Regions from separate parts of the Rhizobium anhuiense bv. trifolii genome, predicted to be linked through region 2. Evidence: predicted binding sites of a transcription regulator. Region 2 holds the regulator's gene; each other region holds the start of a gene.

Region 1 (7,738 bases), 1.3 Mb from region 2:
ATCGAAAACATCGATCCGATGGGCGTCCATACCGGCGATTCGATCACCGTCGCGCCGGCGCTGACGCTGACCGACAAGGAATACCAGATCATGCGCAACGCCTCGATTGCGGTGCTGCGCGAGATCGGCGTCGAAACCGGCGGCTCGAACGTCCAGTTCGCCGTCAATCCGAAGGACGGCCGTCTCGTCGTCATCGAAATGAACCCGCGCGTCTCGCGCTCGTCGGCGCTCGCCTCCAAGGCCACCGGCTTCCCGATCGCCAAGATCGCCGCCAAGCTCGCGATCGGTTATACGCTTGACGAACTGGAAAACGACATCACCGGCGGCGCAACGCCTGCCTCCTTCGAACCGTCGATCGACTACGTCGTCACCAAGATCCCGCGTTTCGCCTTCGAGAAATTCCCCGGCGCTTCGCCGGTGCTGACCACGGCGATGAAGTCGGTCGGCGAAGTCATGGCGATCGGCCGCACCTTCGCCGAATCGTTGCAGAAGGCGCTGCGCGGTCTCGAAACCGGCCTGACCGGCCTCGACGAAATCGAGATTCCTGATTTCGAGGAAGGTGAATCCAGTCAGAACGCCATCCGCGCCGCCATCGGCACGCCGACGCCGGACCGCCTGCGCATGGTTGCCCAGGCGCTGCGCCAGGGCCTCAGCATCGAAGAGGTGCATGAAGGCTGCAAGATCGACCCGTGGTTCCTCGCTGAGCTCAAGAACATCGTCGACATGGAAGCCCGCATCCGCGAGCACGGCCTGCCGGAGGATGCCACCAACCTGCGCATGCTGAAGGCCATGGGCTTCTCCGACGCCCGCCTGGCGACGCTGACCGGCAAACGCCCGAAGGAAGTCGCCGAACTGCGCAACGGCCTGAACGTCCGGCCGGTCTTCAAGCGCATCGATACCTGTGCCGCCGAATTCGCTTCGCCGACTGCCTATATGTATTCGACCTACGAGACGCCCTTCGCCGGCGCCGCCCGCTCGGAGGCCGAAGTCTCCGACCGCAAGAAGGTCGTCATTCTCGGCGGTGGCCCGAACCGCATCGGCCAGGGCATCGAGTTCGACTATTGCTGCTGCCATGCCGCCTTCGCGCTGAAGGATGCCGGTTATGAAGCGATCATGATCAACTGCAATCCCGAAACCGTCTCGACCGACTACGACACGTCGGACCGCCTCTATTTCGAGCCGCTGACCGCCGAAGATGTGATCGAGATCCTGCGCGCCGAGCAGGAAAAGGGCGAAGTCGTCGGCGTCATCGTCCAGTTCGGCGGCCAGACGCCGCTGAAGCTTGCCGAGGCGCTGGAAAAGAACGGCATTCCGATCCTCGGCACCGCGCCTGACATGATCGACCTTGCCGAAGACCGCGACCGCTTCCAGAAGCTCCTGATGAAGCTCGATCTCAACCAGCCGAACAACGGCATCGCCTATTCGGTCGAGCAGGCCCGCCTGGTCGCCGCCGAAATCGGCTTCCCGCTGGTCGTGCGCCCGTCCTACGTGCTCGGCGGCCGCGCCATGCAGATCCTGCATTCTGAGGGCCAGTTGCAGAGCTACTTGCTCGACACGGTTCCGGAACTGGTGCCTGAAGATATCAAGCAGCGCTATCCCAACGACAAGACCGGCCAGATCAACACCCTGCTCGGCAAGAACCCGCTGCTCTTCGACAGCTATCTCTCTCATGCGATCGAAGTCGACGTCGACTGCCTCTCCGACGGCACCGACGTCTATGTCGCCGGTATTATGGAGCATATCGAGGAAGCCGGCATCCATTCCGGCGACAGCGCCTGCTCGCTGCCGCCGCGCTCGCTGCCCGTCGAACTGATCGACGAGCTGGAGCGCCAAGCCAAGGCGATGGCCAAGGCGCTCAATGTCGGCGGCCTGATGAACGTCCAGTTCGCCATCAAGGACGGCATCGTCTACGTTCTCGAGGTCAATCCGCGCGCCTCGCGTACCGTGCCCTTCGTCGCCAAGACCATCGGCGCGCCGATCGCCAAGATCGCCGCCCGCGTCATGGCCGGCGAGAAACTCGACGCGACCTTCGCCGCCTACGGCGAAAAGCCCGATCCGCGCAAGCTGAAGCACATCGCCGTCAAGGAAGCCGTCTTCCCCTTCGCTCGTTTCCCCGGCGTCGACACCCTGCTCGGCCCGGAAATGCGCTCGACCGGCGAAGTCATCGGCCTCGACACCGATTTCGCCCTTGCCTTCGCCAAGTCGCAGCTCGGCGCCGGCGTAGAGCTGCCGCGTGACGGGACGGTCTTCGTCTCAGTGCGCGACGAGGACAAGCCGCGCGTGCTGCCGGCGATCCGCATCCTTGTCGAGCAGGGCTTCAAGGTGCTGGCGACCGGCGGCACCGCCCGCTTCCTCGGCGAAAACGGCATCACCGCCACCAAGATCAACAAGGTGCTGGAAGGCCGTCCGCACATCGAGGACGCAATCCGCAACCGGCAGGTCCAGCTTGTCATCAACACCACCGACGGCAACAAGGCGATCTCGGACTCCAAGTCGCTGCGCCGTGCAACGCTGATGCAGAAGGTGCCCTATTATACGACGATGGCAGGTGCCGAGGCCGCCGCTCAGGCGATCAAGGCGCTGAAGGCCGGCAATCTCGAAGTGCGGCCGCTGCAGAGCTACTTCGCCTGAGATAGGGCAGCATCACCGCTCGATGAGCGGTGATGCACACCTCGAAGCTCCGGAATCGATTTATCCAGCCGCTGCCATAAGCCGCTGGATTTTCGCCATATCTTCGCGAAACCGCGCCAGCTCCTCGGCTTTCAGCCGCTCGTCGGGAATACGCAGCAGGTAGGAAGGATGCACCGTCACGAAGAGCGTTCGCCTGTCGTCGATCGCAATGGCTTTCCCCCTGACATCCTGCAACCGCTGCTTCGCATCGGTCAGCGCCGCCAGCGCCGTCGCTCCCATGGCAACGATGAGCTTCGGTTTGACCAGCGCCATCTCCAGATCGAGCCACCAGCGGCAATGGTTCACCTCGCCCATATTGGGCTTCTGGTGGATACGACGCTTGCCGCGCGGCTCATATTTGAAATGCTTGACGGCATTGGTGACATAGAGCCGCGAGCGGTCGATCCCCGCTTCTGCGATCACCTGATCCAGCAGCCGGCCGGCCGGACCGACGAAGGGACGCCCTGATATATCCTCCTGGTCGCCTGGCTGCTCGCCGACGAACATCACCTCGGCATCGCGTGGCCCCTCCCCGAATACGGTTTGCGTCGCCGTCGCATGCAGCGGACAGCGGGTACAGACGGCAGCGTCCGCGCGCAGCGCTTCCAGCGTGCCCGCCGGCGCTTCGGGCACGACAGGAATATCGCGCGCGGCCTCCTGCAAGCGATCGTGGAAGGGCAGTGACTGCGTCGCCTCCCGTGCGGCCATGGCCCGCACCTTGCTCTCCGCCGAGGCGATCAGCCCGGGGATGAGATCGGCTTCCGGCAGGTTCTTCCAGTATTTTTTCGGCATCTCCGACTGCATCGCCTTCAGCTTCAATCGCGCTGGGTTGAAGATACTGGCGTAATAGGTGCGCCATAGTTCATCGGTGGTATCGGTGAGATTGGGCTTTTCACACGGCGCGTCGTTTAGCATCAGCCGCTCGCCGTCCCAGGCGGCTGACCCTTTGGGCGTGGCGATCAGCCAGTCCATGTCGGTGAAGCGTCGTTGGAAGAAGGGCGCTGTGCGCCTGACGATATGGTGGTCCGGCTCGAACCAGGCGAGGAATTTCCGACGGTCTGCCGATACCGCACCCACTTCCTTGAAGCGGACGAAAGCCGTCATCTTGTGCGCGTCGCGTCGAACGTTTTTCGCCATCAGCCTGGCACGGACAACGTCCTCGTCGGAGGCCACTTCGAGCAGCTGCCGGTCCAGCTGCAGCCGCCAGAGCAACCGGTAAAGCAGGGAAAACCGCACCGGATCGGAATGGCAGAGAACGGTCTCGGCAAGATCGATGAAGGCGGTCGGCACTATCATCGGCTTGCGTGCCATGATCGGCGCCGGCGGCATGGCGTCGCGCTGAAAAGCGAGATCGGCCTCTTCATCTTTTTCGCGCCAATCGATCTCTTCAGGCGATATGCCGGCGGCAGCAAAGGCCCGCGCGGCATCACGCCATTCGGCAAGATCCCCGCGTCCTGCCAGCACGACCCGGCGCATCACAGCAACGACAATTGTTCAGGTTGCGGCTCGAACATGGCGCGAAGGTCGGGGCGGTCGATCAGACGGCGCGGCGACCAGCCTTCCGCTGAAATAAAGGACTGGACCTTCTTGATCGAAATGCCGAGCCGCTGGAGATCGTCGATCCGCAGGCGGCGAAAACGGCGAGCCGAAACGATCGCTTTGACGGTCTTGGTGCCGAGACCGGGCACGCACAGCAACCGCTCGCGCTCGGCTTTGTTGATATCGACAGGAAATTCGGCCCTGTTGGCGAGCGCCCAGGCAAGTTTCGGGTCGAGGGTGAGATCGAGCATGCCTCCCGCCTGGTTCGCGGTGATCTCATCGATGCCGAAACCGTAGAATCGGTAGAGCCAGTCGGCCTGATAAAGCCGGTGTTCACGCATCAGCGGCGGCTTGATCAGCGGCAGGTTTTTCGACGAATCCGGGATCGGGCTGAAGGCGGAATAATAGACGCGCTTCAGGCCATAGCTGCTGTAAAGCCGGCCGCTGGTGGCAAGGATCGTCGCGTCGTTGGCGCCATCGGCGCCGACGATCATCTGCGTGCTCTGACCGGCCGGCACAAAACGCTGACGCTTCTTCGTCCGCAGCGTCGGCTCGCCGGCGGCCTCGATCTTCAGCCTCAGATCCCCCATCGATCGCCTTATATTGGCGGGCTTCTTTTCCGGCGCGAAACGGGTAATGCCGCTATCCGTTGGCAACTCGATATTGAGGGACAGCCTGTCGGCATGAAGCCCCGCCTCCTCGATCAGATGCGGTGATGCTTCAGGGATCGACTTCAGATGGATATAGCCGCGAAAATTATGCGTCACACGCAGTTCGCGGACGACGCGAACCATCTGTTCCATCGTGTAATCGGACGAACGAATGATGCCGGAAGAAAGAAACAGGCCCTCGATATAATTGCGGCGATAGAATTCCAGTGTCAGCCAGATGACCTCTTCAGGCGTAAAGCGCGCCCGTTCGACATTGCTCGACGAGCGATTGACGCAATAGGCGCAGTCGTAGATGCAGAAATTGGTCAGCAGTATTTTCAGCAGCGAAATGCACCGTCCATCCGGCGCATAGGCATGACAAATGCCGGATCCCTCGGTCGAACCGAGGCCGCCGCTTGCGTGAGAATCACGTTTCACCGTGCCGCTGGAAGCGCAGGAAGCGTCATATTTCGCAGCATCGGAAAGGATGGCCAAGCGTTCTGTTAGCGACTTCTTCATTAGTATGTTCACTATATGTTCTTATATGCAAAGTCAATGGGAGCGACGTCACCTTTGCCCATCTTTCAGGCGCGCCACCGGATGCCGCGGTGGGTTGCGTTTCGTTTATGCGAATTTTCTGGAAATCGGCCTTGGCGATCTGCTATAAGCACTTAACTAGGATTGTGGCACGGTTCCGAAGCTCCCCTTCGGGACCTGTTTTCTTTTGTGTCTGCGGCTGATTGCTCGAAAAGCACGGACGAGCGGATACAAGGAGTGAAGGACAGAAAAATGGTTGAAAAGGTACCGATGACACAGGGTGGTTTCGTCAAGCTGCAGGAAGAGCTGCGCTGGCGTCAGCAGGAGGAGCGCCCCCGAATCATCGAGGCGATCGCCGAAGCCCGTGCTCATGGCGACCTTTCCGAAAACGCCGAATATCACGCCGCCAAGGAAGCCCAGAGCCATAATGAAGGCCGCATCAGCGAACTGGAAGACCTGACGGCGCGTGCCGAGGTCATCGACCTCACGAAGATGTCGGGCGACAAGATCAAGTTCGGCGCCAAGGTGAAGCTCGTCGACGAGGACACCGAGGAAGAAAAGACTTATCAGATCGTTGGCGACCAGGAAGCCGACGTCAAGGCCGGCCGCATCTCCATCTCTTCGCCGATCGCCCGTGCGCTGATCGGCAAGGAAGTCGGCGACTCCATCGAGGTCAATGCGCCGGGCGGCTCCAAGGCCTACGAAATCCTCCAGGTTTCCTGGGGCTGATCGCCCGCCAGCCGCGAGACCTATCCCTTGCCCGATATGCGTGACGTCGAGATCATCGCGCCCAATTTCAAGCGCCGGCTCTCCGGCGTCACGTCGACCATTGTTCAGCTCATTCCCTGCCAGATCCGGCTCGGCATAAAGATCGCAACCCTTGGCCCCGGCCTGCCGGAAGGCCTGCCGAAACTGAGGTGGCGCCAGCTTCTTGGCCTCTGGCGCCCGCCGGCACGCCGGCGCCAGCGTGTCTGGCACGCGCGCCGCAACAACGAGATGGCCGTCGGCATCCTGCTTCGCCATCTCATGCGCATGCCGCTGAAGCTGCTCTTCACCTCGGCTGCCCAACGCCGCCACACCGCCTATACGAAATGGCTGATCCGCCGCATGGACGCCGTCATCGCGACCAGCGACCGTTCCGGCTCGTTCCTCGAGGTGCCGCACACGGTCATCCAGCACGGCGTCGACCTTGCCCTCTTTCATCCGCCGGAAACGGCAGAGGACGGCATCGCCGCCACCGGCCTGCCCGGACGCCATCTTATCGGCTGTTTCGGCCGCGTGCGCCACCAGAAGGGCACCGATCTTTTCGTCAAAGCGATGATCGAACTGCTGCCGCAGAATCCGGAATGGACAGCGATCGTCTCCGGCCGCGTGACGGCGGAGCATGCGGCATTCGGTGACAAGCTCAAGGCCGATGTCGCCGCCGCCGGGCTTAGCGACCGTATCCTCTTTCTCGGCGAAGTGCCCGATATCAAGATCTGGTATCGCCGCCTGACGCTTTACGTCGCGCCCTCCCGCAACGAGGGCTTCGGCCTGACGCCGCTTGAAGCCATGGCTTCGCGCACCGCGGTGGTGGCATCGGATGCGGGCGCCTACGCCGAGCTCATCGTTGAGGGCGAGACGGGTTCGGTCGTTGCCGCCGGCGATGGCGAGGCGCTGACGCGGGCAATCGCGCCCTATATCACCGATCCCGCCTTGGCGATTGCGCATGGCGAAAATGCGCTGCGGCATGTCAGGGCGAATTTCGCGCTGGAGAAGGAAGCAGGCGCGATCGCCGCCGTTTACAACAGCCTGCTCGGCGACAACCGCGGCTGAAGCAGAAAAGAGAAACGGCCCGCTGAAGAACGGGCCGCTGCAGGATTTTCAAGACTGTGAACGTCCTGGCCGATTACTCGGCCGGCTGGAGCCCGGCAGCCGGAGCGTCCTCGCTTGTCTGGCCGTCCAGCGCCGCGGCCAGCTGCGCCGTATCCAGCTCATTTTCCCAGCGTGCCACGACGATCGTTGCAACCGCATTGCCGACAAGGTTGGTCAGCGCCCGGCATTCCGACATGAAACGATCGATGCCGAGGATGAGCGCCATGCCGGCGACCGGTACGGAGGGGACGACGGAGAGCGTCGCTGCCAGGGTGATGAAGCCGGCGCCGGTGATGCCTGCGGCACCCTTGGAGCTCAGCATCGCCACCAGGAGCAGCAGGATCTGGTCACCCCAGGAGAGATGGATGCCGGTTGCCTGGGCAATGAAGAGTGCAGCCAGCGTCATGTAGATGTTGGTGCCGTCGAGATTGAAGGAATAGCCTGTGGGGATGACGAGGCCGACGACCGAGCGCTTGCAGCCGGCCTTT
Region 2 (7,738 bases):
GCGGCGGGGGCCGAATTCCTGCAGCAGGCCCTGCGTGACCTTGTAGGCGCCCTGATATTCGGCAACTTCTTCGCCCATGACGAAGACGTCTTCATTGGCGCGCATTTCCTCGGCCATGGCGTCGCGGAGCGCTTCGCGCACGGTCGTCGACACCATTTCGGTGCCGGCAGGAATTTCGGGGTCATTCGGAACGACGGCCTTCGGCTCGGCCGGAAGCGGCGCGGAGGCCGAACCGGTTTCGGTCGGCTTCTCTTCCTGGGCAACGGCAGGCGCGGCTGCTGCGGCCGGCTTGGCGGCGGAGAGATCGGCGGCGGATTCGCCATCCTGCAGCAGCACGGCGATCTTGGTGTTGACCTTGACACCTTCGGTGCCGGCATCGACGAGCAGCTTGCCGATGACACCTTCATCGACGGCTTCGACTTCCATCGTCGCCTTGTCGGTTTCGATTTCGGCGATCACGTCGCCTGAGGTGACCTTGTCACCTTCCTGCTTCAGCCATTTGGACAGCGTGCCTTCTTCCATCGTCGGAGAGAGGGCGGGCATGAGGATATCGATAGGCATGGGTTCCCTCCCCCGATTAGAGCAGAATGTCGGTGTAGAGCTCGGATGCATCCGGCTCCGGATCGGCCTGGGCGAAGTCGGCGCTGTCGGCGACGATGTCGCGGACATCCTTGTCGATCGCCTTCAGATCGTCTTCGGAGGCCCAGCCCTTTTCGATGAGGCGCGCCTTGACCTGTTCGATCGGGTCATGCTCGGAGCGCATCTTCTGCACTTCGTCCTTGGAGCGATACTTCGCCGGATCGGACATGGAGTGACCGCGATAACGATAGGTCAGCATTTCGAGAATGATCGGGCCCTTGCCGGAGCGGCAATGTTCGAGCGCCTCGTCGGCCGCCGCCTTGACGGCGCGAACGTCCATGCCATCGACCTGAATGCCGGGGATGCCGAAGCCGGAGCCGCGCAGCGAATAGTTCGACTGCGCCGTGGCGCGGGCGGTCGAGGTGCCCATGGCGTAACGGTTGTTCTCGACGATATAGACGATCGGCAGTTTCCAGAGAGCCGCCATGTTGAAGCTCTCGTAAACCTGGCCCTGGTTGGCAGCGCCGTCGCCGAAATAGGCGATCGAGACATTGCCGTTGCCGCGGTAGCTGTTTGCGAAAGCCAGACCGGTTCCGAGCGAGACCTGGGCCCCGACGATGCCGTGACCGCCGTAGAAATGCTTCTCTTTCGAGAACATGTGCATCGAGCCGCCCTTCCCGTGGGAATAGCCGCTGCGGCGCCCGGTCAGTTCCGCCATGACGCCACGCGCTTCCATGCCGGTCGCCAGCATATGGCCGTGGTCGCGATAGGCGGTGATGACCTGGTCGCCTTCCTTCTGCGCCATCTGCATGCCGACGACGACAGCTTCCTGACCGATGTAGAGGTGGCAAAAGCCGCCGATGAAGCCCATGCCGTAAAGCTGACCGGCCTTCTCCTCGAAGCGGCGGATCAGCAGCATTTCGCGATAGGCCTTGAGCTCCTCATCGCGATCGAAGTCGGCTACCGGGCCTCCATTCGATGCTTTGGCTGCGGGTTTTGCTGCAGTTTTGCGGCTGGAAACGGTCGCGGTCTTTCGCGGCGCCATTCAACCCTCCCTATGGGTTTGTCGGTTCTTGGTGGCGCGTACCATAGGGAAGAAATATGACCACAGCAATGCCATAATTGCATGGCTCGTATTCGGCGCTAAATCGTTGATAAAACGCCTGAAATTCCAATTAACCTGTTTCCGGTTAATTGGAATAATGGTTGAATATGACGATCTCGTCCGCGCGCGACACATTGAGCTGATAGCGCGCTTTTTCGTCCAGCATGTCCTTGTCGAGCGAGCCGTCACTGAGCAGCGCGACCTGATTTTCCAGATGTTCGCGCTTCGTCTTCAAGACTGCAAGCTCTTTTTCACGCGCGACACGCTGGTGCTCGAACGCTTCCGTCGCGCGCAGGCCGTAATCGCCGTGAATGCAGTGATAACCGAAATAGGAAAGGAAGGCGACCGTCATGGCCGGAATGACGAAGCGGCCGAGCTTTCTCTTCTTATGATGCTTTGTCCACATACACGCATGCTCTTGAACGCATTACCAATTCGCTCAATCTACAGCGCAGAGATTAACCGTTCGTTGACTCTAAAAAAGAGCAACAAAAAACCCGCGCCGGAGAGGCGCGGGTCGAACCGTTGAAAATCAGATGCGATCAGCCGCGAATGATCGAGCGGCCGGCATACTGGGCCTGAGGACCGAGGCCTTCTTCGATACGGATCAGCTGGTTGTACTTGGCAAGACGGTCGGAACGCGACAGCGAGCCGGTCTTGATCTGACCGCAGTTGGTGGCGACCGCGAGATCGGCGATGGTCGAATCTTCCGTTTCGCCGGAGCGGTGAGACATGACGGCGGTATAGGCTGCCTTGTGCGCCGTGTTGACGGCGTCGAGGGTTTCGGTCAGCGAGCCGATCTGGTTGACCTTGACGAGGATCGAGTTGGCGACACCCATGCGGATGCCATCGCGAAGGCGGGCAGAGTTGGTGACGAAGAGATCGTCGCCGACGAGCTGGGTCTTCTTGCCGGTCAGGTCGGTCAGCGTCTTCCAGCCATCCCAGTCGTCCTCAGCCATGCCGTCCTCGATCGAGATGATCGGGTACTTGGCGGCGAGTTCGGCCAGATATTCGGCCATGGCGCCCGATTCGAGCGTGCGGCCTTCCCCTTCGAGAACATATTTGCCGTCCTTGAAGAATTCCGTCGAGGCGCAATCGAGGCCGAGGTAGATGTCCTCACCCGGCTTGTAGCCGGCTTTTTCGACCGACTTGACGATGAAGTCGAGGGCTTCGGAAGCGCTCTTCAGGCCCGGTGCGAAACCGCCTTCGTCGCCGACATTGGTGTTGTGGCCCTGTGCGGCAAGTTCCTTGCGGAGCGTATGGAAGACTTCCGAACCCATGCGCACGGCTTCGGCGATCGTATCGGCGCCGACCGGCAGGATCATGAATTCCTGGAAATCGATCGGGTTGTCGGCATGGGCGCCGCCGTTGATGATGTTCATCATCGGCACCGGCAGCAGGCTGGCGGAAGCGCCGCCGACATAACGGTAGAGCGGCAGGCCGGAGGCCTGGGCGGCAGCCTTGGCGACGGCGAGCGACACGCCGAGGATGGCGTTGGCGCCGAGGCGCGACTTGTTCGGCGTGCCGTCCAGCTCGATCATGATGTTGTCGATCTGGATCTGGTTTTCGGCGTCGATGCCGCCGATCGCATCGAAGATCTCGGTGTTGGCGGCATCGACCGCCTTCTGGACGCCCTTGCCGAGGTAGCGCTTGCCGCCGTCGCGCAGTTCGACCGCCTCATGCGCGCCCGTCGAGGCGCCCGAGGGAACAGCCGCGCGGCCCATGCTGCCGTCTTCGAGATAGACATCGACTTCGACGGTGGGATTGCCACGGCTATCGAGAATCTCGCGGGCGATGATATCGGTGATTGCAGTCATGGGTTCTTCCTGCTCAGTGGGTGATAAGTCGTTCGAAACCTGTCTTAATCGAAGGCGAGCAAATTACAATGCCGCAATTGCCAGCCTTCGAACCAGCGTTCCGATGTGGACGAAAGCGCGTCGCGATCTCTAACATTCGCATGGTCCGCGCTTTGCTCTTTGGTTTTGCGCGACATGCTTATAGCGCGATCATGTCAGACTGTTGAACGTCAAGCTGGGTAATCAGGCCTTGGCGACCGCATCGAAGGCAAGCAGCTTTTCGAGGAGCCGCGGCATGTCCTTGAGATAGACCATGTTCGGTCCGTCGGAAGGCGCATTGTCGGGGTCCTGATGGGTTTCGAGGAAGACGCCGGCAATGCCGGTCGCCACCGCTGCGCGCGCCAGCGTTTCAACGAATTCCCGCTGGCCGCCCGAGGAATCGCCCTGCCCGCCCGGCTGCGCCACGGAATGGGTGGCGTCGAAAACAACGGGAGCACCCATCGACGCCATGATCGGCAGCGAACGCATGTCGGAAACCAGCGTGTTGTAGCCAAACGAGGCGCCGCGCTCGCACAGCAGCACGTTCGGATTGCCGCTGGCGTTAAGCTTCTTCAGGACGTTTTTCATATCCCAGGGAGCGAGGAACTGGCCCTTCTTGACATTGACGACGCGGCCGGTATTGGCGGCGGCGATGAGAAGATCGGTCTGGCGGCAAAGGAAGGCCGGGATCTGCAGGACATCGACGGTCTTTGCCACCTCGGCGCATTGTTCGGCGGTATGAACGTCGGTCAGGACGGGAAAGCCGAATTCCTTCTTGAGGTCGGCAAAGATCTCCATGCCCTTTTCAATGCCGATGCCGCGTTCGGCCGAAAGCGAAGTGCGGTTTGCCTTGTCGAAGGAGCTCTTGTAGACGAGGCCGATGCCGAGCTTTCCGCAAAGCTCCTTCAGCGTGCCGGCCACCATGAAGGCGTGGTCGCGGCTCTCCATCTGGCAAGGGCCGGCAATCAGCGACAGGCGGCCGGTGTTGGAAAAGGTGACCTGGCCCTGGCCCTCGCCGATCTTGACTTGGGAATTCGTATCTGTGCTCATCGTGTTTCCTCGAAGGCGAAAAGCGTGCCCTGCCCGGGCGCGGGCTTCACCAGAATGCGATTGTTCTTGCGCGTATATGTCACCCCGTTAGCAGCCAAATGCGCTTCTGTCACGGCAAGATCGGCGACAGCGAAGAGAATCGCCCGGCCGCGCAGGCCGCGGTCGGCGGATGGGACAGCGACCTCGAAATAGGCCTCCAAACCCTCCGGCGTCATCAGGCTGATTTTCACATTCGACGCCGCGATCGTGACGCCGAAACCGGTTTTCTCGACTGCCGATTGCGCGCTGGCAAGACTGACGAAGGCGGCGAAGGCAGCCGCATCGGGCGCGCAAAGCACCACCTCGGCAATGCCGGTGACGCCATTGGCATGCGCCTCCAGCGCGCTGCGGTCGGCCGGCAGCGGATTGACGCGCTCGACGGTGAAGAGAAAGAGATCGGGCGCGCGCAGGTCGCCGGCAAAGGCCAGCCTGAAGCCGGCAATGCTCTCAGAACCATCCGGCATCGTCATCGGCCGGCTGAACGCCAGCATCTCGCCGGCGCTCGCTCCGTCGCCGACGAAATTCCGATGATCGATATCGGCATCCTCGCTGCCGAAGGCCACCGCCGAAAGCCCTTCCTCGCCGCAGCGGAATCGGAAGGCGCGGTTGCGGGCGGTGAAGACATTGCCTTGCCGCGCCGATGCTTCACTTTCCCTAACGCTCGCAATCCCGAGCGGCTCCAGATAGGTCTTATCGGCAAAAAAGACGCAGGCATTCTCCGTTCCGAAGGGATGACGCGCATCGGCGGCAACGGTAAAGCCCAGCTTGCCGAGCCTCTCGCGCGCCAGATCGATATTGACGACCGGCAGCACGACATGATCCAGCGGGCGTGGTTTGGCGGAATGCTCGTTCATGATATCCCCTCTCCTGACACGGCAGAGATGTGCGACAGTGCCGCCCAAGGCAAGACTTGTCGGCCAATCCGGCAAATGAAAATAAAAATCTCAACGAGTTGGCGCCAAGTTTTACGGAAATTTAGCTACTTGCGGAACACATATGGAACATATAGTGTCTGTTCTGGATTTGTTTCAATCACGAGGTCACAACGTCGATGCTCACGCGCAAACAACAGGAGCTTCTCCTCTTCATTCATGAGCGCATGAAGGAATCCGGCGTTCCGCCGTCTTTCGACGAAATGAAGGACGCCCTGGATCTCGCTTCGAAGTCCGGGATTCACCGGCTGATTACGGCGCTCGAGGAGCGTGGCTTCATTCGCCGCCTACCGAACCGGGCCCGCGCACTCGAGGTCATCAAGCTTCCGGAGGCCTATAGCCCCAGCATCCAGCCCCGGCGCGGCTTTTCGCCGAGCGTCATTGAGGGCAGCCTGGGCAAGCCCCAGCCGGTCGCCACTCCCGCTCCTGCAAAACCCGTCGCCGACAATGGCAACTCAGTCTCCGTGCCGGTCATGGGCCGCATCGCCGCCGGCGTTCCGATCTCGGCAATCCAGAACAACACCCACGACATCGTCGTTCCGGCCGATATGCTCGGCTCCGGTGAACACTACGCGCTGGAGGTCAAGGGTGATTCGATGATCGACGCCGGCATTTTCGACGGCGACACCGTGATCATCCGCAATGGCAGCACCGCAAGCCCTGGCGACATCGTCGTTGCTCTCGTCGACGACGAAGAAGCGACACTCAAACGCTTCCGCCGCAAGGGCGCCTCGATCGCGCTGGAAGCGGCCAACCCGGCTTACGAGACCCGGATCTTCGGGCCAGACCGCGTCAAGGTGCAGGGCAAACTCGTCGGCCTTATTCGCCGCTATCACTAACACCCTGGCCGGTTTCGACAAAGCTGTTGCTGCGCCAGTCATAGGCGCGATGGCGGATCCATGGCCGCCACAGATCATCGAATGCGGTTGTGACCTCCATGCCGGCCTCCGCGAAGCGCAGCTCGACGGAACCGGTCCGGCGCAACGTCTCGCCGGTGAAGAGCGTCGCGCCTGAGCGGCAGCTGTTGAAACGCAGGCGGACCGACGTTACCACGATATCGGCCGCATCGCAGGCCGGAGCGAGATAGGCGGCATTGTCGATGACGGCGACCACATGACCGTTGCCAAGCCTTGATATGCACCAGGCCTTCTTGACGCAGGAAAAGCGGTTTGCGTCACCGCCGGCTGCAGCCGCCCGCATCGCCGCCCTCGCTTCGTTCTGCTGATCGCGGGAGAGCTTGACGCGGCGGTCCTCTCCCGCTGGCGGGACAGCAGGACCATCCAGCATCTTCGGCGGGTCATGCGCCGGCAGGACCAGCGCGCGCTGCCATTGGTCGAAGATGAAATCCGGCGGGTTTTCACGGTTGGAGGCCATTGCCGCCGCCTCGACGACCGCGACGAGACTGCCATCTTCCGAAATCACCAGATCCGGCGGCCGGGGAACCGGCAGAAGCAGCAGGATGAGCGTTGCGGCTGACATGATCGACGTGCCCATATGGCGCAGCCGAGTGCGGAGCAGCGTCAGCAGCAGGAAGCCTGCCACGGCGACCGCGAAATACCAGGCGGGCAAGCGGCCGATGCCGATGTCGCCACCCCAGCCGGACACGGTCTTGGCGACGGCGATCACCAGATCGAGGCCGAATCCGACAATCTTCCAAGGCAAAACGTCCAGACCGAAAGGCATGAGCAGCATCGCCAGCAACCCGGCCGGCATGATGATGAAGGAGATGATCGGCATCGTCGCGAGGTTTGCCGGCAGGCCGTAGGCGGTCAGGCGATGAAAATGCTCGATCGAAAACAGTGCGGTGGAGAAACCGCCGATCAGCGAGGTCAGGAAGACACCGCCGAAGAACCCCGCAACCGCGACGAAAGGCCTGACGATCGGCAGCTTCAGGAAGGCATTCTCGCGGACGCGCCGATCCTTCCACAGCTGATAGCCCGACACGAGCGCCAAGGTTGCGGCAAAGGACATCTGGAAGCTCGGACCCAGGACCTCGGACGGCGAAATGGCGAGGATGACGAGCGCGGAGAGAGCGACATTGCGCAGGCTGATCGACGGCCGGTCGAAGAAGACGGCAATCAGCATGATGGCCATCATGATGAACGCGCGCTCGGCCGAGACCGCGAAGCCGGAGATCAGGAAATAGGCCGTGACGGCGATGAGCGCGCCGGCGGCGGCGATCTTCTTCGTCGGATAGG
Region 3 (7,738 bases), 2.2 Mb from region 2:
AATTGCAGGTTCTTGCCAAGCGGCGTCTCGCCGAAGGCGCGGTTCACCTGCTCGCGCATCTGGGACTGCTGTTCGGTGAAAGCGCGCATCGAATGTTCGAGAAAGCTCGGAACGACCATCTGCATCTGGTCGCCGTAATAGGTGATGAGCTGGCGCAGGAAGGAGATCGGGAGCAACGTGTTGCCGGTCTTCGATTCCTGTTCGAAAATGATCTGGGTCAGCACCGAATGGGTGATGTCATCTCCGCTTTTTGCATCCTGTACGGTGAAGTCTTCGCCTTTCTTCACCATCTCCGCCAAGTCTTCCAGCGTCACATAGGTGCTGGTGCCGGTGTTGTATAGGCGGCGATTGGCGTATTTCTTGATAACGATCTGACCCTCATGCTTCGCCATATCAGTCTCCTGAACCCCCGTCTGATTTATGGATCTTCCTCCACTTGAGACTGTAAACGCAAAAGAAGGCCGGTGACAATCTCTTTGTGCGATGCGGCAAACCTTTAACAGAGCAGATGAATCGGGCTTGGGAGCGCTTCGGCTGAAAAATGGCGGCAGCCGGTCTTCGCGTTTGACTTGTGCTCCAAGCTTTGCCAGTTTCTCCTTATGTAAGTGAGACGAAAACGAGGAGCGTCCCCATGAGCAATTCATCCATCGTCATCGCCAGTGCAGGGCGAACAGCAGTCGGCTCGTTCAACGGCGCTTTCGCGACGGTCCTCGCGCATGAGCTCGGGGCGGCGGTCATAAAGGGGGCGCTCGAGCGCGCCGGCGTCGATGCCGGCGAGGTGGATGAGGTGATCCTCGGCCAGGTGCTTGCCGCCGGCGAGGGCCAGAACCCGGCCCGCCAGGCGGCGATAAAGGCCGGCATTCCGAAGGAGGCGACTGCCTGGGGCGTCAACCAGCTCTGCGGCTCGGGCCTGCGCGCGGTCGCGCTCGGCATGCAGCAGATCGCCACCGGCGACGCCAAGATCATCGTTGCCGGCGGCCAGGAATCCATGTCGATGGCCCCGCATGCCGCGCACTTACGCAGCGGCGTCAAGATGGGCGACATGAAGATGGTCGACACGATGATCAAGGACGGTTTGACCGACGCCTTCCATGGTTATCACATGGGCATCACCGCCGAAAATGTCGCGCGTCAGTGGCAGCTGTCGCGCGACGACCAGGATCAGTTCGCCGTGGCTTCGCAGAACAAGGCGGAAGCGGCGCAAAAGGCCGGCCGTTTTGCCGACGAGATCATCCCCTACGTCATCAAGACACGTAAGGGCGACGTTACGGTCGATGCCGACGAATATATCCGTCACGGCGCCACACTGGAAGCGATGGGGAAATTGCGCCCGGCCTTCGACAAGGACGGCACTGTGACGGCCGCGAATGCATCCGGCCTTAACGACGGCGCCGCTGCGGCGGTGCTGATGAGCGAAGCGGAAGCCGTCCGGCGCGGCATCCAGCCGCTCGCCCGCATCGTTTCCTGGGCAACGGCGGGCGTCGATCCTTCCATTATGGGCACCGGGCCGATCCCGGCTTCGCGCAAGGCGCTCGAAAAGGCCGGCTGGTCGGTGAACGATCTCGATCTCGTCGAAGCGAACGAAGCTTTCGCGGCGCAAGCCTGCGCTGTCACCAAGGATCTCGGATGGGACCCGGCGATCGTCAACGTCAATGGCGGCGCGATCGCGATCGGCCATCCGATCGGCGCGTCCGGCGCGCGCGTTCTCAACACACTGCTGTTCGAAATGAAGCGCCGCGGCGCCAAGAAGGGTCTCGCCACGCTCTGCATCGGAGGCGGCATGGGTGTGGCCATGTGCTTTGAAGCACTTTAAATAGCATACGATCCAGGATTGATTGAAAATCCCGCCATGCGGCGGGGCGAAAAACAAAAGGGGAGCGAAGCATGAGCAGAGTGGCTGTGGTCACCGGGGGTACACGCGGCATCGGCGCGGCAATATCCATGGCACTGAAAAATGCCGGATACAGGGTCGCGGCCAGCTATGCCGGCAACGACGAGAAGGCCAAAGCCTTTCACGATGTCACCGGCGTTCCGGTGTTCAAATGGGATGTTTCCGACTACGCTGCCTGCGGCGAAGGGATCGCCAGGATCGAAAGCGAGATCGGGCCGGTCGAAATCCTCGTCAACAATGCCGGCATCACCCGCGACGCGATGTTCCACAAGATGACGCCGCAGCAGTGGCACGAGGTGATCAATACCAACCTCACCGGCCTGTTCAACATGACGCATCAGGTCTGGACCGGCATGCGCGATCGCGGCTTCGGCCGCATCGTCAATATCTCGTCGATCAACGGCCAGAAGGGCCAGATGGGCCAGGTGAATTATTCGGCGGCCAAGGCGGGCGATCTCGGCTTCACCAAGGCGCTGGCCCAGGAAGGGGCAGCCAAGAACATCACCGTCAACGCCATCTGCCCCGGTTACATCGGCACGGAAATGGTGCTTGCCGTGCCGGAGAAGGTGCTGAACGAACGCATCATTCCGCAGATCCCCGTCGGCCGTCTCGGCGAGCCGGAAGAGATCGCGCGCTGCGTCACCTTCCTCGTCTCCGACGATGCCGGCTTCATCACCGGTTCGACGCTGACGGCCAATGGCGGACAGTTCTTCGCCTAATTATTCCTTTAAACGGTTATACGCAGATTCAAAGCGATGGCGCGTCCGGCAGGACGCGCCATCGCTTTGATCATTTACGGGATTAAGAGCGGCGGTCGGCATTCGGTTGCCGCTCTGTCCGAACCTTGACCGGTACTTTCCGCAGCGAGCGATCCTGGCTGCTAAGGGCTGTTATCGCATTCGTCAGAAAGGCCGATGCGATGAGAACGGCGACAAGGGAATTCAGGAAAATCTGGATCATGAAAGCGTTCCTTTCCGGTGCGCCGGGCGGCTGTGCCTGTCCGTTGCGCTGGTGAAGGAAATATGTGCCTGCCTGTTGGGTAGCAGTAGGTGTGGCTTTCATAACCGATTGTCAACGTCTCGTTGACGGATGCGGCAGGCCAAAAAAACGGGCGCAGAAGCGCCCGTTGGGAGTCCGATATGGTTTTGCCGATTAGCGGCAACGAGCCTCGTAGCGGCGGCCGTAGCGGTCGCGATAGACGCAGTAGCCGCGGCGTTCGACCGAGTGGCCGATGAGAGCGCCGGTTAGACCGCCGGCCACGGCGCCGACGGCGGCACCGCCCCAGCTGTTGGTGACGACACCGCCGATGACCGCACCGGTGCCGGCGCCGATCGCCGTACCTTGCTCGGTTGCTGTGCAGGATGCCAGAGCGCCGACCAGCGCACCAATAAGAACAATCTTCTTCATCATGTCGTAACTCCCCAGGTTCGTTGGCCTTTAGATGCGGCCCATTAGTACAAGGATAATGATAATCACGAGAACTAGCCCCAAACCGCCAGAAGGTCCATAGCCCCAGCCACGGCTGTAACCCCAATTCGGCAAGGCTCCGATCAAGAGCAGAATGAGGATAATTAGAAGTATCGTGCCAAGCATGGTGTGTTTCCTTCATTTCATCCGCAATTTGGATGGACCAGAAACACGCATTGGCGATTTTTGTTCCCGGTTAAGCTTGGAAATGTGACAAGGGCGTGATTCACGGTTAATTTCCGTCATCTCGGAAAATTGCCGCTATGGTTAAAATTACATTTAAATACAATATGTTGCGGTGAACAAAGAGGGAAAGCCGCGGTGTCGCCGATTCGTCAGCGATTCGTTCCGCTTTTGATCGACCCATCGCGATTGGCCGCCTTGACTTAACGCTGTCTGAATCCGGCTTCAAAAAGATTAATGCCTATGCCAGGAGGCGGGCGAAGAGTTCCGCTGCCGATTCCGCATCTAGCGTCCGGACCTGGTGATGCCACCAGATTTGGTCGTGAACGAAAGGCGAAAACCGCGGAGTCAGCGATTCGTCTCCGATTCGTTCCGGCTTTGGTCGAGAGGTTAATTTCGGGACGCTCTCGCCTGTTCAAAATCGGCGCGGGAATCGTCGCTCACGACGGCGAAAATGCGAATGGGAGGGAGTCTCGCGATTCAGCATCTAGTGGGAAAAAGTGATTCAAAATCAATACTTAGCCGTGAACAAAAGCTGAATCAGCTGGAGTCAGCGATTCGTCGCTGATTCGTTCTCACGCTGTTCCGAATCGTGAATTCAGACGTTCCACAAGACTCGCAAAGGTCGTAATCCCCGGTGCATTTTGAAATCTGCCCTTGCGTTTGCGGCGGCAGCTGTCCATGTGTTCTTTAGCTTCCCTCGTGGGGCTGAGATTTTCCTGGGGCCACCCGCCTCATTTGCATGGACCCATGACTCTGACTTCGCAGCCGATGATTCTGAGTGGACGCGGTGTGACCGCGGTGCTCGGACCGACCAATACCGGCAAGACCCATTATGCCATCGAGCGCATGGTCGCGCACGGGACCGGCGTGATCGGCTTGCCGCTCAGGCTGCTGGCGCGCGAGGTCTATACGCGGGTGGTGGAGAAGGTCGGCGTGCAGAATGTGGCGCTGGTCACCGGTGAGGAAAAGATTTCGCCGCCCAATGCGCGTTTTTCCGTCTGTACCGTCGAGGCGATGCCGCGTGAGACCAAGGCCGCCTTCGTTGCCATCGACGAGGTTCAGCTCGCCGGCGATCTCGAGCGCGGTCATATCTTCACCGACCGCATCCTGCATCTTCGCGGCCGTGAGGAAACGCTGCTGCTTGGCGCGGCGACGATGCGGCCGATCCTGCAGCAGCTCCTGCCGGGCATCACTGTCGTCGAGCGGCCGCGGCTTTCGCATCTTTTCTATGCCGGCCAGAAGAAGATCACCCGGCTGCCGCAGCGTTCTGCCATCGTCGCGTTTTCGGCCGACGAGGTCTATGCCATCGCCGAGCTCATCCGCCGCCAGCGTGGCGGCGCGGCTGTCGTGCTCGGCGCGCTCAGCCCGCGCACCCGCAATGCGCAGGTCGCACTCTATCAGGCGGGCGACGTCGAATATCTGGTGGCGACCGATGCGATCGGCATGGGCCTCAACCTCGATGTCGATCACGTCGCCTTTGCCCAAGACCGGAAATTCGACGGTTACCAGTTCCGCAATCTCAATCCGGGCGAACTCGGCCAGGTCGCCGGGCGCGCCGGGCGGCACGTGCGGGACGGGACCTTCGGCGTCACCGGACAGGTCTCGCCCTTCGACGATGAATTGGTGCAACGTATCGAGGGGCACGAATTCGACAACGTCAAGGTTTTGCAATGGCGCACGACTGAGATGGACTTCTCCTCGATTCAATCCTTGCGGACAAGCCTTGAGGCGGGACCGCGCGTGCCGGGACTGACGCGAGCGCTGCCTGCTGTCGACCAGCAGGCGCTGGAACAGCTTTCGCGTTATCCAGAGGTCATCGATCTCGCCGACAGGCCGGCGCGCGTCGAAAAACTCTGGGAGGCTTGCGCGCTTCCCGATTACCGGCGTATCACTCCTGCGCAACACGCCGATCTTATCTCGACCCTCTTTTCCGATCTCGTCCGCTATGGCACGGTGAATGAGCAGTTTCTCGCGGAGCAGGTGCATCGCTCCGATCGGACAGATGGGGAAATTGACACGCTTTCGGCGCGAATCGCGCAGATAAGGACCTGGACCTACGTTTCGAATCGGCCTGGCTGGCTTGCCGATCCGACACACTGGCAGGAAAAGACGCGGGAAATCGAAGATCGATTGTCCGACGCGTTACATGAAAGGTTGACGAAACGCTTTGTTGATCGCAGGACATCTGTGCTCATGAAGCGCCTGAGAGAGAATGCGATGCTGGAAGCTGAAATCAGTGTGAATGGTGATGTCTTCGTTGAAGGACATCATGTAGGGCAATTGAGCGGATTCCGTTTCACGCCGGTGGCGGGAACGGACGGACCGGATGCCAAGGCGGTTCAGGCTGCGTCGCAGAAGGCGCTCGCGCTCGAATTCGAAGCCCGCGCGGCGCGGATGCATGCCGCCGGCAATAGTGATCTGGCGATCGGCTCGGATGGGTTGATTCGTTGGCTGGGCGACCCGGTGGCGCGGCTTTCGGGCAGTGATCACGTCATGCGTCCGCGCGTGCTTCTGCTGGCCGACGAGCAGTTGACGGGCAATGCCCGGGATCACGTTGCGGCCCGCATCGAACGCTTCGTCAACCATCATATCAGCACGGTGCTGAAACCGCTCGATGATCTGTCGCGCGCCGAGGATCTGCAGGGTCTTGCCAAGGGGCTTGCCTTCCAGCTCGTCGAAAATCTCGGCGTGCTGTTCCGACGCGACGTGACCGAGGAGGTGAAGTCGCTGGACCAGGATGCCCGCGCCTCCATGCGCCGCTACGGCGTGCGTTTCGGCGCCTATCATATCTTCGTTCCGGCACTTCTGAAGCCGGCGCCGGCCGAGCTCATCACGCTGCTCTGGGCGCTGAAGAACGACGGTCTCGACAAACCGGGCTACGGCGATCTCATTCCCGTGCTTGCCGCCGGCCGCACCTCCGTCGTCACCGACCCGAGCTTCGAGCGGATGTTCTATAAGCTCGCCGGCTTCCGGTTCCTCGGCAAGCGTGCCGTGCGAATCGACATCCTGGAACGGCTTGCCGACATCATCCGTCCGCTGCTGCAGTGGAAGCCCGGTCAGAATAATCGTCCGGAGGGCGCCTATGACGGCCGCCGTTTCACGACGACGACGGCTATGCTGTCGATTCTTGGTGCGACGCTCGAGGACATGGAAGAAATCCTCAAGGGTCTCGGCTATCGCGCCGATGCCGTGAAGGCGGAAGAGGCATCGGCACATCTTGCGGCGCAGGATGCGGCCTCAGTGCCCGCCGCCACCGCGGAAACGTCGGCGGATGAGACAGCCGAAAAGGCCGATCACGACGATGCCGACGGGGCGGCGGAAGAGACTGCTGCCGAAGCGCCCGCAACCGAGGCGGTGCCCGTGGCTGCCGACGCGCCCGTGGCCGAAACGGTCCAAACCCCTGCTCCTGTCGAAGCAGCCGAGACAGCCGCTTCGGTGGAAGCGTCTGCCGAGACGGCGGTATCCGCTGCTGAGGACGCCGGCGAGCCGGTCGAACCGAAGCCGGTTCTTCTGTGGCGTCTCGGCGGCCGCAACGACAATCAGCGCCAGGCGCGCGGCGGGCATGGCGAACGCCGTGGCGGCCAGGGTCAGGAGCGCGGTCAGAACCAGGAACGCGGCGACCGCAATCGTCGGCCGGGCGGCGGTGAAGGCGGCGAGGGCAATCGCGGCGAAGGCCGTGACAACAATCGCAACAATCGCGGCAAGGACGGCGGCGGTCGTGATGGCGGCCGGCCGCAGCAGGCAAGGGGCGATCGCAACAATCAGCCACGGGGCGATCAGCCGCGCGGCGACCGGCAGGACCGTGGTGACCGCAAGGATCGTGGTGACCGCAACGATCGTAACGACCGCAACAACAATCGCGGCGGCTCGCAGCCGCTGCGCTTCGAGGCCAAGCCGCCGCGCAAGGAGAAGCCGATCGATCCGGATTCGCCTTTCGCCAAGCTCGCGGCTCTCAAGGAGCAGATGAAGAAGTAATCATGAGCGCGGAGACACAGCCGACAAGCGGTTCGCGCCAGCGCATCGACAAGTGGCTGTTCTTCGCGCGCATGGTGAAGTCGCGTTCATTGGCGCAGAGCCAAATCCAATCCGGCCATGTGCGCATCAACGGCGAACGCTGCAGCCATCCGAGCCAGATGGTCAAGCCGGGTGACCGTATCGAGATGACGCTGGAACGGCGCGACGTCGTTCTCGTGG
Region 4 (7,738 bases), 1.7 Mb from region 2:
GCGGCGGTGTCTTAAATTCCCCTATATCAGGTGTCTCGCACCCGGCAAAAAGCTTGAACTAGTTCTCCGACGCTTCCCGGGGCACGGATCAAATCTGGCGCCCGTCAAATCTGCGCACATAATCGACCAATGCGCGCAGCTTCAGCGGCTGCCTCTGACGCCTGGGATAGTAGAGATAGAAGCCCGGGAAGGGCGGACTGAAATCTTCCAGCAGCGGCAGGAGTTCGCCGCGTTCCACATAGGGCTGGAAGGTTTCCACCATGCCGAAGGTGATGCCGGTTCCGGCGCAGGCCATGCGGATCATCATTCCCATGTCGTTGGTGGTGACTGTGGGATCGACGGAGACGTCGAAGTCGCGATCATTCTCGGTGAACTCCCAGCGATAGGGTGCGGTATCCGGGCGTGGCCGCCAGCCGATGCAGGCGTGGTCCTGCAGTTCGCGGGGATGGCGGGGATGGCCGCGGCGCTCGAGATAGCTGGGGGATGCGGCCGCACATTGTCGCTGCTCTTCGGAGACGGAGATTGCGATCATATCCTGTTCGATCACTTCGCCGAGCCGGACGCCGGCGTCGAAGCCGGCCTCGACGATATCGAATTCGTCATCGGTGATGGTGATATCGAGTTTGATGTCGGGGCAGGCTTCCATGAAGCCGGCCAGCAACGTGCCGGACAGGAAGTTCTCGGCGATCGAGGAAACGGTGATCCTCAGCAAGCCGCTCGGGCGCGCCTGCATTTCCCTGACCGTTTGCATCGCATCCCTGACCTGGCGGACCGATGGACGAACCGCGTCGAAAAACACCTCGCCGGCCTCCGTCAGGCTGACGCTGCGCGTCGTGCGCTGGACCAGGGCAACGCCGACCCGATCCTCCAGGCGCTGCAGGGCCTGGCTGACGGCGGAGCGGGTGACGCCAAGCCGCTCGCCGGCGAGCCGGAAGTTCCGCGCCTCCGCCACCGCAAGAAAGACTGAAATGCCTTCGAGATCATCGGCCATTGGTTAGCATATCTAACCAAGGCATCCTGGATTGGCAACTTAATCACCGCGGATGGCCACGCTATCTTTCAAGTCGAGGTCAACGGAGGTTTCGAGAGGAAAATCGATGCGCAACATTTCCAACAGTCCTGTTCTGCATTTTTTCGCCGCAACCACCTTAGCCGGCACGGCGATCGGTTCGTCTGCCGCCGATGCCGTGAATGACCGAGCCCCTCAGCAGCAACAAACAAGCGAGAACAGAATGCAGCAGCATCCCTATGTCGGCATGTGGGTGACGGATGACGGCCGTATCCGCCACGAACTTCTGCCCAATGGCCGTTACGACGAAGCCCGCGGAAACCGTGAAAGCGCCTACCGAGGACGTTACGAAGTCACCGGAAGGCACATCGAATACTGGGATGACACGGGCTTTACGGCCGACGGCGATTTCGTGGACGGCAATACCCTCCATCACGCCGGCATGGTGCTTCGCCGCAAATGACGCGCCGTCTGACAAGGAAACATCACAAGGAGTAAGGCCGCATTTACAGGCCGGAAAGGATGACGATCATGTCTTCCCCAACACCCATCTGGTTCATAACAGGCGCATCGTCCGGCCTCGGCCGGGCACTCGCCGAAGCCGTCCTCGCCCGAGGCTGGCGCGCCGCCATGACGGCGCGCAGACCCGAGACCCTGGCAGATCTCACGACAGAATACGGGACCGTGCGCTTGCCCTTGCCCTCGATGTGACGGACAGCAACTCCGTCGCCGGCGCGGTTCGTAACGCCGAAACGCATTTCGGGGCGATCGACGTCCTGGTCAACAATGCCGGCTACGGCTACCTCTCGGCGATCGAAGAGGGCGAGGATGCCGAAATACGCGCCCAGTTCGAAACCAATGTCTTCGGATTGATCGATGTCACCAAGCAGGTTCTGCCGGGCATGCGTGCACGCCGGCAAGGGCATATCTTCAATGTCTCCTCGCTTGGCGGGCTCGTCGCGTTTGCGGCGACCGGCTACTACCACGCCACCAAGTTTGCGGTCGAAGCCCTGTCGGAATCGCTTTCGCATGAGGTCAAACCGCTTGGCATCGATGTGACGATCCTCGAACCCGGCGCCTTCCGAACGGATTGGGCCGGCCGGTCGATGGTCGAATCCGCCACGATCATCGACGATTACGCCGAGACCGCAGGCAAGCGGCGCCAGGCCACCCGTTCGGTCTCCGGCAAGCAGCCGGGTGATCCCACCCGAGCCGCAACGGCAATCCTATCGGCATTCGAGGCGGACGAGCCGCCGCTTCGCCTCCTGCTCGGTGCACCCGCCCTGAAAATCGCCCGCGAACGGCTCGATGCGCTGCGCGCAAATTTCGACACCTGGGCGGAGACGACGCTCAGCGCCGATTTCCCAAGCTGACCGCCACGAAAACCTCAACCTGCAATGGAGCTTGAAATGTCTGATATCAAAGGAAAAGTCATTGCCATCACCGGGGCCAGCAGCGGCATCGGAGAGGCTACGGCCAGGGTGCTGGCTGCGGCCGGCGCGCATATCGTGATCGGCGCACGTCGCACCGATCGGCTGAAGGAACTTGCCGACGACATCGCCGCAAAGGGCGGGACGGTGCGCCTGCGACAGCTTGACGTCACCGACCGCTCGCAGGTGGAAGCCTTCGCAGGCTTTGCCAGATCCGAATTCGGACGGCTGGACGTGATCGTCAACAATGCCGGCGTCATGCCGCTCTCGCCGCTCGATGCCCTCAAGGTCGACGAATGGGACCGGATGGTCGACGTCAACATCAAGGGCGTTCTCTACGGCATTGCCGCAGCGCTTCCGATCATGAAAGCGCAGGGGTCGGGGCAGATCATCAACCTGTCTTCGATCGGGGGCCACAGCGTCTCTCCGACGGCTGCCGTCTATTGCGCGACGAAATTCGCGGTGCGGGCGATCTCGGACGGATTGCGACAGGAGACCGACCGCATCCGGGTGACCGTCATCTCTCCCGGCACAACGACATCGGAACTGGCCGAGACGATCACCGATCCGACCGCGCGGGATGCGATGAAGGCTTTCAGGGCGATCACGATCAGCCCCGAGGCGATCGCCAATTCGATCCTCTACGCCGTCAGCCAGCCTGATGACGTCGATGTCAGCGAGATCATCATCCGGCCGACAGCCAGCCCGCATTGAGCGGCTGAGATTGCTGCCAAAGCAATTCCCGCAAAAGTGTAGCGCGGTTTCGCGTCCGGAATTGCGGAAACGAAAAGCCTCCGCCGCCTAAAAACCCAGGGACTGCTGGGCGGGCGGCGGCGGTGCGAGATTGACGCCTTCGAGTTCCAGCATGCGGGCCTTCGATGTCGAACCGCCGGGCGCGGAGAAGCCGCCGATCTTGCCGCCGGCCGCAAGCACCCGGTGACAGGGGATGATCAGAGCGACCGGGTTTTTCGCCATCGCCTGGCCGACGTCGCGGGCGGCCTCGGGCCCGGCGCCAAGCTCCTTCGCCAGCGCGCCGTAAGTGGTCGTGCGGCCCCAGCCGACACGCCGTGCCGCCGCATAAATATCCCGGAAGAAGGCATCCTGGCCGGCAAGATCGAGTTCGACTCCGGAAAAATCCGTCTCCTCGCCCTGGAAATAGCGCTTCACGGCGGCAACCGTCTCTAGCACAGCTGGCGTCGGCGCGCCGGGTTCGGCATCCGGTAGGCGGCGCAGCAGCAGCCGTTCGGTCGCTTCCGCTGATTTGGTCGGCAGTTGGAAACGGGTGATGCCGGCATCGCTCCAGGCGATGCCGCAGAAACCGCCCGCGGTTTCGAAGATGAGATAGTGGTGCGTTGTCTCAGCCATGACAGCCTCCGCATGTTCGATTGCCTTCAAAATCGTATGAGACGGCCGCTGTTTCAACCCGTTTCTTGCGCGTACCGGGCTTTTCGAAAGTCCACTTCATCCGGCGCCGGGCAAGGGTTCGGATGAATTTAACGCCAAGCATATCGGGACATTATGTTCTCTTTTTGTTCTTGAGGTGCGGTCCTGTTGAGAATATCCTCCGTCGCGTTTTGGAAACGACGCGTCAGGTCATGACGACCGTGAGGGCCTATGAACCAGATTTCCCTCGATTTCGAGTGTGACAAGAATCGTCGCGAGCGGCCGAACGAAAGTTACACCGGCAGACACCGGCTTTTCTTCGCTCTCTGCCCTCCCGATGCCGTCGAACGGCAGGCGGCCGCGATCGCCGATGACCATGGCAAAGCTTTCTCTCTTTCCGCAAGACCACGCCTGACGACGCTGCACGTGACGATCATCGGCATCGATGACTATGAAGAATTACCGGAGGACGCGGTCTTTGCGGCGCGCCAGGCCGGCGCGACGGTGGAGAGCGCACCGATCACGATCACCTTCGACAGGATCATGAGTTTCAAGCGGGAGGGCAAGGCGCGGCCACTCGTGCTTTGCGGTGAAGGCGGACGAAAGCCGCTCACACGGCTGCATGTCCAACTCGGTGTCGGCATGCACAATGCCGGATTGCGGCACAATATAAGCCGGCATTTCACGCCACATATGACGCTGCTCTACGACCGCAAGGCCGTGCCGCCGACAAGCCTCGACAGACCGGTTTCATGGACGGCCGCCGAATTCCTGCTCGTCCACAGTGTTCTCGGAAAGACCGAACATCGGGTCATCGATCGCTGGCCGCTGCTCGGCTGCGGGCAATGATGGATCGCGGCTTGCGCTTGCCTGATTTCCGCGCATAAAGCTCTGAAGGCCTGTTCCGGCATTGACGCAAACGGGAGCGAAAGCGGCATGGACATTTCAGAGATCATCATCCCGGGCGATACGCCGGGAACGGAGTGGCGGCTGCCGGTGCTGCGCTTTACGGGCCACGATCCGGAGGCGCCCAAGACCTATATCCAGGCGGCCCTGCATGCCGGCGAGCTGCCTGGAACGGTGTTGCTGCATTTCCTCTGCGAGCGGCTGCGGCAGGCGGAAAGCCAGGGCGGGATCGCCGGCGATGTCACCATCGTGCCGCAGGCCAATCCGATCGGTGCGGCGCAGTCGCATTTCGGCGAATTGCAGGGCCGTTTCGACCTGGGCTCGCGCACCAATTTCAACCGGGATTTCCCGCTGATCTCCCTTGTCGATCGGGCCTCACTGATCGAGGACCTCGATGACACCCCGGCTACCGACAGATTGAAGCGGCAACTGCTGCATATGGCGCTCGGTGCCGACCTCGTGCTCGACCTGCATTGCGACGACGAATCCCTGCAATATGCCTACATCGACGAGGCCTTCTGGCCTGAGGCGGCCGATCTCGCCAGCGCGCTCGACATGGAGGCCGTGCTGCTTTCGGATGGCGAAAGCTCGGCCTTCGAGGAGGCCGTCGGCTTTGCATGGAAATATGAAGTCCCCGGCGAGCGCCGCTCCCGATTGCCCGGCAAACTCTCCGTCACCGTCGAACTGCGCGGCAAGCGCGACGTCGATCCGGTGCTGGCGAAAAAGGATGCGGACGGGCTCTGGCGCTTCCTGGAGGCACGGGGGATCGTCGGCGACAGGAAGCAAGCGTCAACGACGTTTTACGGGCCGGCCGTGCCGCTCGACAATGTCGAGATCATTCGCGCTGGAGAAGGTGGCGCCGTGCTCTTCCATCGCAATATCGGCGAGAGGGTTGCGGAAGGCGATCGTCTTGCGACGATCCTCACCCGGCCGGGGCAGCCGGGCGGCAGCATCGAGCTCACCGCGCCGCAGGACGGGCTGATCCTGACCCGAACCTCCGACCGGCTGGTGCGGCGGCGCGGCGACCTGATGAAGATCGCCTGCGAGAACCCAAGCCAGGCGTCGCGCAAGGCCGGGACGCTGGAAAATTGAGCGGGGTTTTGCCTGCGGTGACCATCGGCGCGCAGGGGATAAAACGTCGCACGGCGTTTGCGCCGGCCGGCCTGCATGTTATCTCGCTGTCATCACAGGGAGATCGATCGGGCATGGCCGTCACCATCTATGGCATCAAGAATTGCGACACGATGAAGAAGGCCCGCAGCTGGCTGGAAGAACATAGCGTCGCCTATGAGTTTCACGATTATAAGGCGCTCGGTATCGACCGTGCCCATCTCGAAGCCTGGATCGACAAGGCCGGCCTCGATACCGTGCTCAACCGCGCCGGCACCACCTTCCGCAAACTGCCCGATGCCGAGCGTGAGAACCTGACCCGGGAAAAGGCGATCGCCCTGATGCTCGACCAGCCGTCGATGATCAAGCGGCCGGTGCTGGAGGCTAGAGGCAAGCTGCTGGTCGGCTTCAAGCCGGAGATTTACGCCGGTACGTTCGGCGGCTGACAGACGGCTCGCTGAGCTCAGGGGGAGAGATGTCCAAGACCACGCGCGCGACACAGCTTCTTTCGCAGGCAGGTATCGCCTTCACGGTCCATGCCTATGATTACGATCCCAATGCCGAGCGCGTCGGGCTGCAGGCGGCCGAAGCGCTCGGCGAGGCGCCGCACCGGGTGCTGAAGACGCTGATGGCGGAGGTGGACGGCAAACCGGTCTGCGTCGTCGTACCGTCGGACCGCGAGGTCAGCATGAAGAAGCTCGCCAACGCCTTTCACGGCAAATCGGCCAACATGATGAAGCCCGCCGATGCCGAGCGGTTGACAGGTTATCATGTCGGCGGCATCAGCCCGTTCGGCCAGAAGAAGACGGTGCCGACGGCGATCGAGGAAGCCGCCCTTGCCGAGCCGCTGGTCTTCATCAATGGCGGGCAGCGCGGGCTGCAGGTGCGGATCGATCCGAAGGATGCGTTGACGGTGCTCAAGGCCGTCGCCGCGCCGCTGATTGCCTGATCAGAACAGGATGCCGATGCTCTGGCGATTGAAACTATAAGAAGCGGTCGAGCAGGCCGGCGATCGTCTTCGCCTCGCTTTCGGCAAGCCTGCAGCCGATATGGGTCTCGATCGATCTGGCATAGACGGCCCACATGCGCTCGCGAAGCTTTCGGCCGGCATCCGTCATCACCACCCAGCGGCCGCGGCCATCGCTGGCGAAGGTTTCGCGCCGGACCAGGCCCTCGCTTTCCAGCCGGTCGATCAGCCGGGAAAGATTATACTGCGCCAGCAAGGTCCGCTCCTCGATCTCGTAGGGGCGCAGCCTGCCGTCTTCCGAGCGCGCCAATTCCCACAGCACGTCGTACCAAGCAAGCGGCGGGAGGCCTGCCGCTTTCAGGTCGGCTTCAATCGCGCCAAGCAAGCGCTCGCGGGCGCGCATGATGCTCGTCCAGGCAGAAGTGACAGCTTCGCTCGGATTCGGCGTTTTTTCGGACATAAATGCAATTACATCTACCTTGAATTCAGCCGCAAGTGATATTACATGCAATTACATCTATTATCATCCCGTGGAGACCGCCATGAGCAAGCTTACTCTCGTCAGCCATCACCTCTGCCCCTATGTGCAGCGTTCCGCGATCGCGCTTCTCGAAAAGGGCGTGCCCTTCGAACGCATCAACATCGATCTTGCCGACAAGCCGGACTGGTTCCTGAAGATCTCTCCGCTCGGAAAGGTACCGCTGCTCAGGATCGAAGAGGAGGACGGCAGCGAGGCCGTGCTGTTCGAAAGCAGCGTCATCTGCGAATATCTCGAGGAAACGCAGATTGGCGTCGCCTTGCATCCCAAAGACGCGCTGACGCGTGCCCGCCATCGCGGCTGGATGGAATTCGGCTCGTCCGTGCTTTCCGATCTCTGGGGCTATGAAACGGCCGAGGATGCCTCGCAGCTGGAAATCAAACGCAAGGCGCTCA

The links. Region 2 encodes LexA, which represses DNA repair genes until DNA is damaged. Its sites were predicted from a motif close to TGTTCNNNNTGTGTTCNG; they were not measured.
Region 1: a site for LexA is predicted at 5,384-5,401, ahead of NE851_RS26610 (putative DNA modification/repair radical SAM protein). Genes of this name have one in related genera too.
Region 3: a site for LexA is predicted at 4,112-4,129, ahead of NE851_RS09155 (helicase-related protein). Genes of this name have one in related genera too.
Region 4: a site for LexA is predicted at 3,959-3,976, ahead of NE851_RS11455 (2'-5' RNA ligase family protein). Genes of this name have one in related genera too.

What each region holds. Positions count from the first base shown of each region.
Region 1 is NZ_CP098803.1:3,617,607-3,625,344, forward strand. Features, by position in the region: gene carB (carbamoyl-phosphate synthase large subunit) at 1-2,631, shown strand, start outside; gene NE851_RS26605 (UdgX family uracil-DNA binding protein) at 2,692-4,146, opposite strand; gene NE851_RS26610 (putative DNA modification/repair radical SAM protein) at 4,146-5,378, opposite strand; gene greA (transcription elongation factor GreA) at 5,649-6,125, shown strand; gene NE851_RS26620 (glycosyltransferase family 4 protein) at 6,153-7,211, shown strand; gene NE851_RS26625 (dicarboxylate/amino acid:cation symporter) at 7,285-7,738, opposite strand, start outside.
Region 2 is NZ_CP098803.1:2,319,437-2,327,174, reverse strand. Features, by position in the region: gene NE851_RS20200 (pyruvate dehydrogenase complex E1 component subunit beta) at 1-561, opposite strand, end outside; gene pdhA (pyruvate dehydrogenase (acetyl-transferring) E1 component subunit alpha) at 578-1,624, opposite strand; gene NE851_RS20190 (FtsB family cell division protein) at 1,770-2,090, opposite strand; gene eno (phosphopyruvate hydratase) at 2,227-3,501, opposite strand; gene kdsA (3-deoxy-8-phosphooctulonate synthase) at 3,724-4,569, opposite strand; gene NE851_RS20175 (VOC family protein) at 4,566-5,462, opposite strand; gene lexA (transcriptional repressor LexA) at 5,660-6,379, shown strand; gene NE851_RS20165 (ComEC/Rec2 family competence protein) at 6,360-7,738, opposite strand, start outside.
Region 3 is NZ_CP098803.1:100,712-108,449, reverse strand. Features, by position in the region: gene phaR (polyhydroxyalkanoate synthesis repressor PhaR) at 1-392, opposite strand, end outside; gene NE851_RS09180 (acetyl-CoA C-acetyltransferase) at 632-1,813, shown strand; gene NE851_RS09175 (beta-ketoacyl-ACP reductase) at 1,885-2,610, shown strand; gene NE851_RS09170 (hypothetical protein) at 2,693-2,851, opposite strand; gene NE851_RS09165 (YMGG-like glycine zipper-containing protein) at 3,044-3,301, opposite strand; gene NE851_RS09160 (DUF3309 family protein) at 3,329-3,484, opposite strand; gene NE851_RS09155 (helicase-related protein) at 4,292-7,519, shown strand; gene NE851_RS09150 (RNA-binding S4 domain-containing protein) at 7,522-7,738, shown strand, end outside.
Region 4 is NZ_CP098803.1:585,369-593,106, reverse strand. Features, by position in the region: gene NE851_RS11480 (LysR family transcriptional regulator) at 89-991, opposite strand; gene NE851_RS11475 (Atu4866 domain-containing protein) at 1,098-1,472, shown strand; partial or broken gene NE851_RS11470 (oxidoreductase) at 1,532-2,382, shown strand; gene NE851_RS11465 (SDR family oxidoreductase) at 2,419-3,153, shown strand; gene NE851_RS11460 (methylated-DNA--[protein]-cysteine S-methyltransferase) at 3,241-3,804, opposite strand; gene NE851_RS11455 (2'-5' RNA ligase family protein) at 4,054-4,671, shown strand; gene NE851_RS11450 (succinylglutamate desuccinylase/aspartoacylase family protein) at 4,759-5,820, shown strand; gene NE851_RS11445 (ArsC family reductase) at 5,934-6,284, shown strand; gene ybaK (Cys-tRNA(Pro) deacylase) at 6,314-6,787, shown strand; gene NE851_RS11435 (MarR family winged helix-turn-helix transcriptional regulator) at 6,822-7,265, opposite strand; gene NE851_RS11430 (glutathione S-transferase family protein) at 7,348-7,738, shown strand, end outside.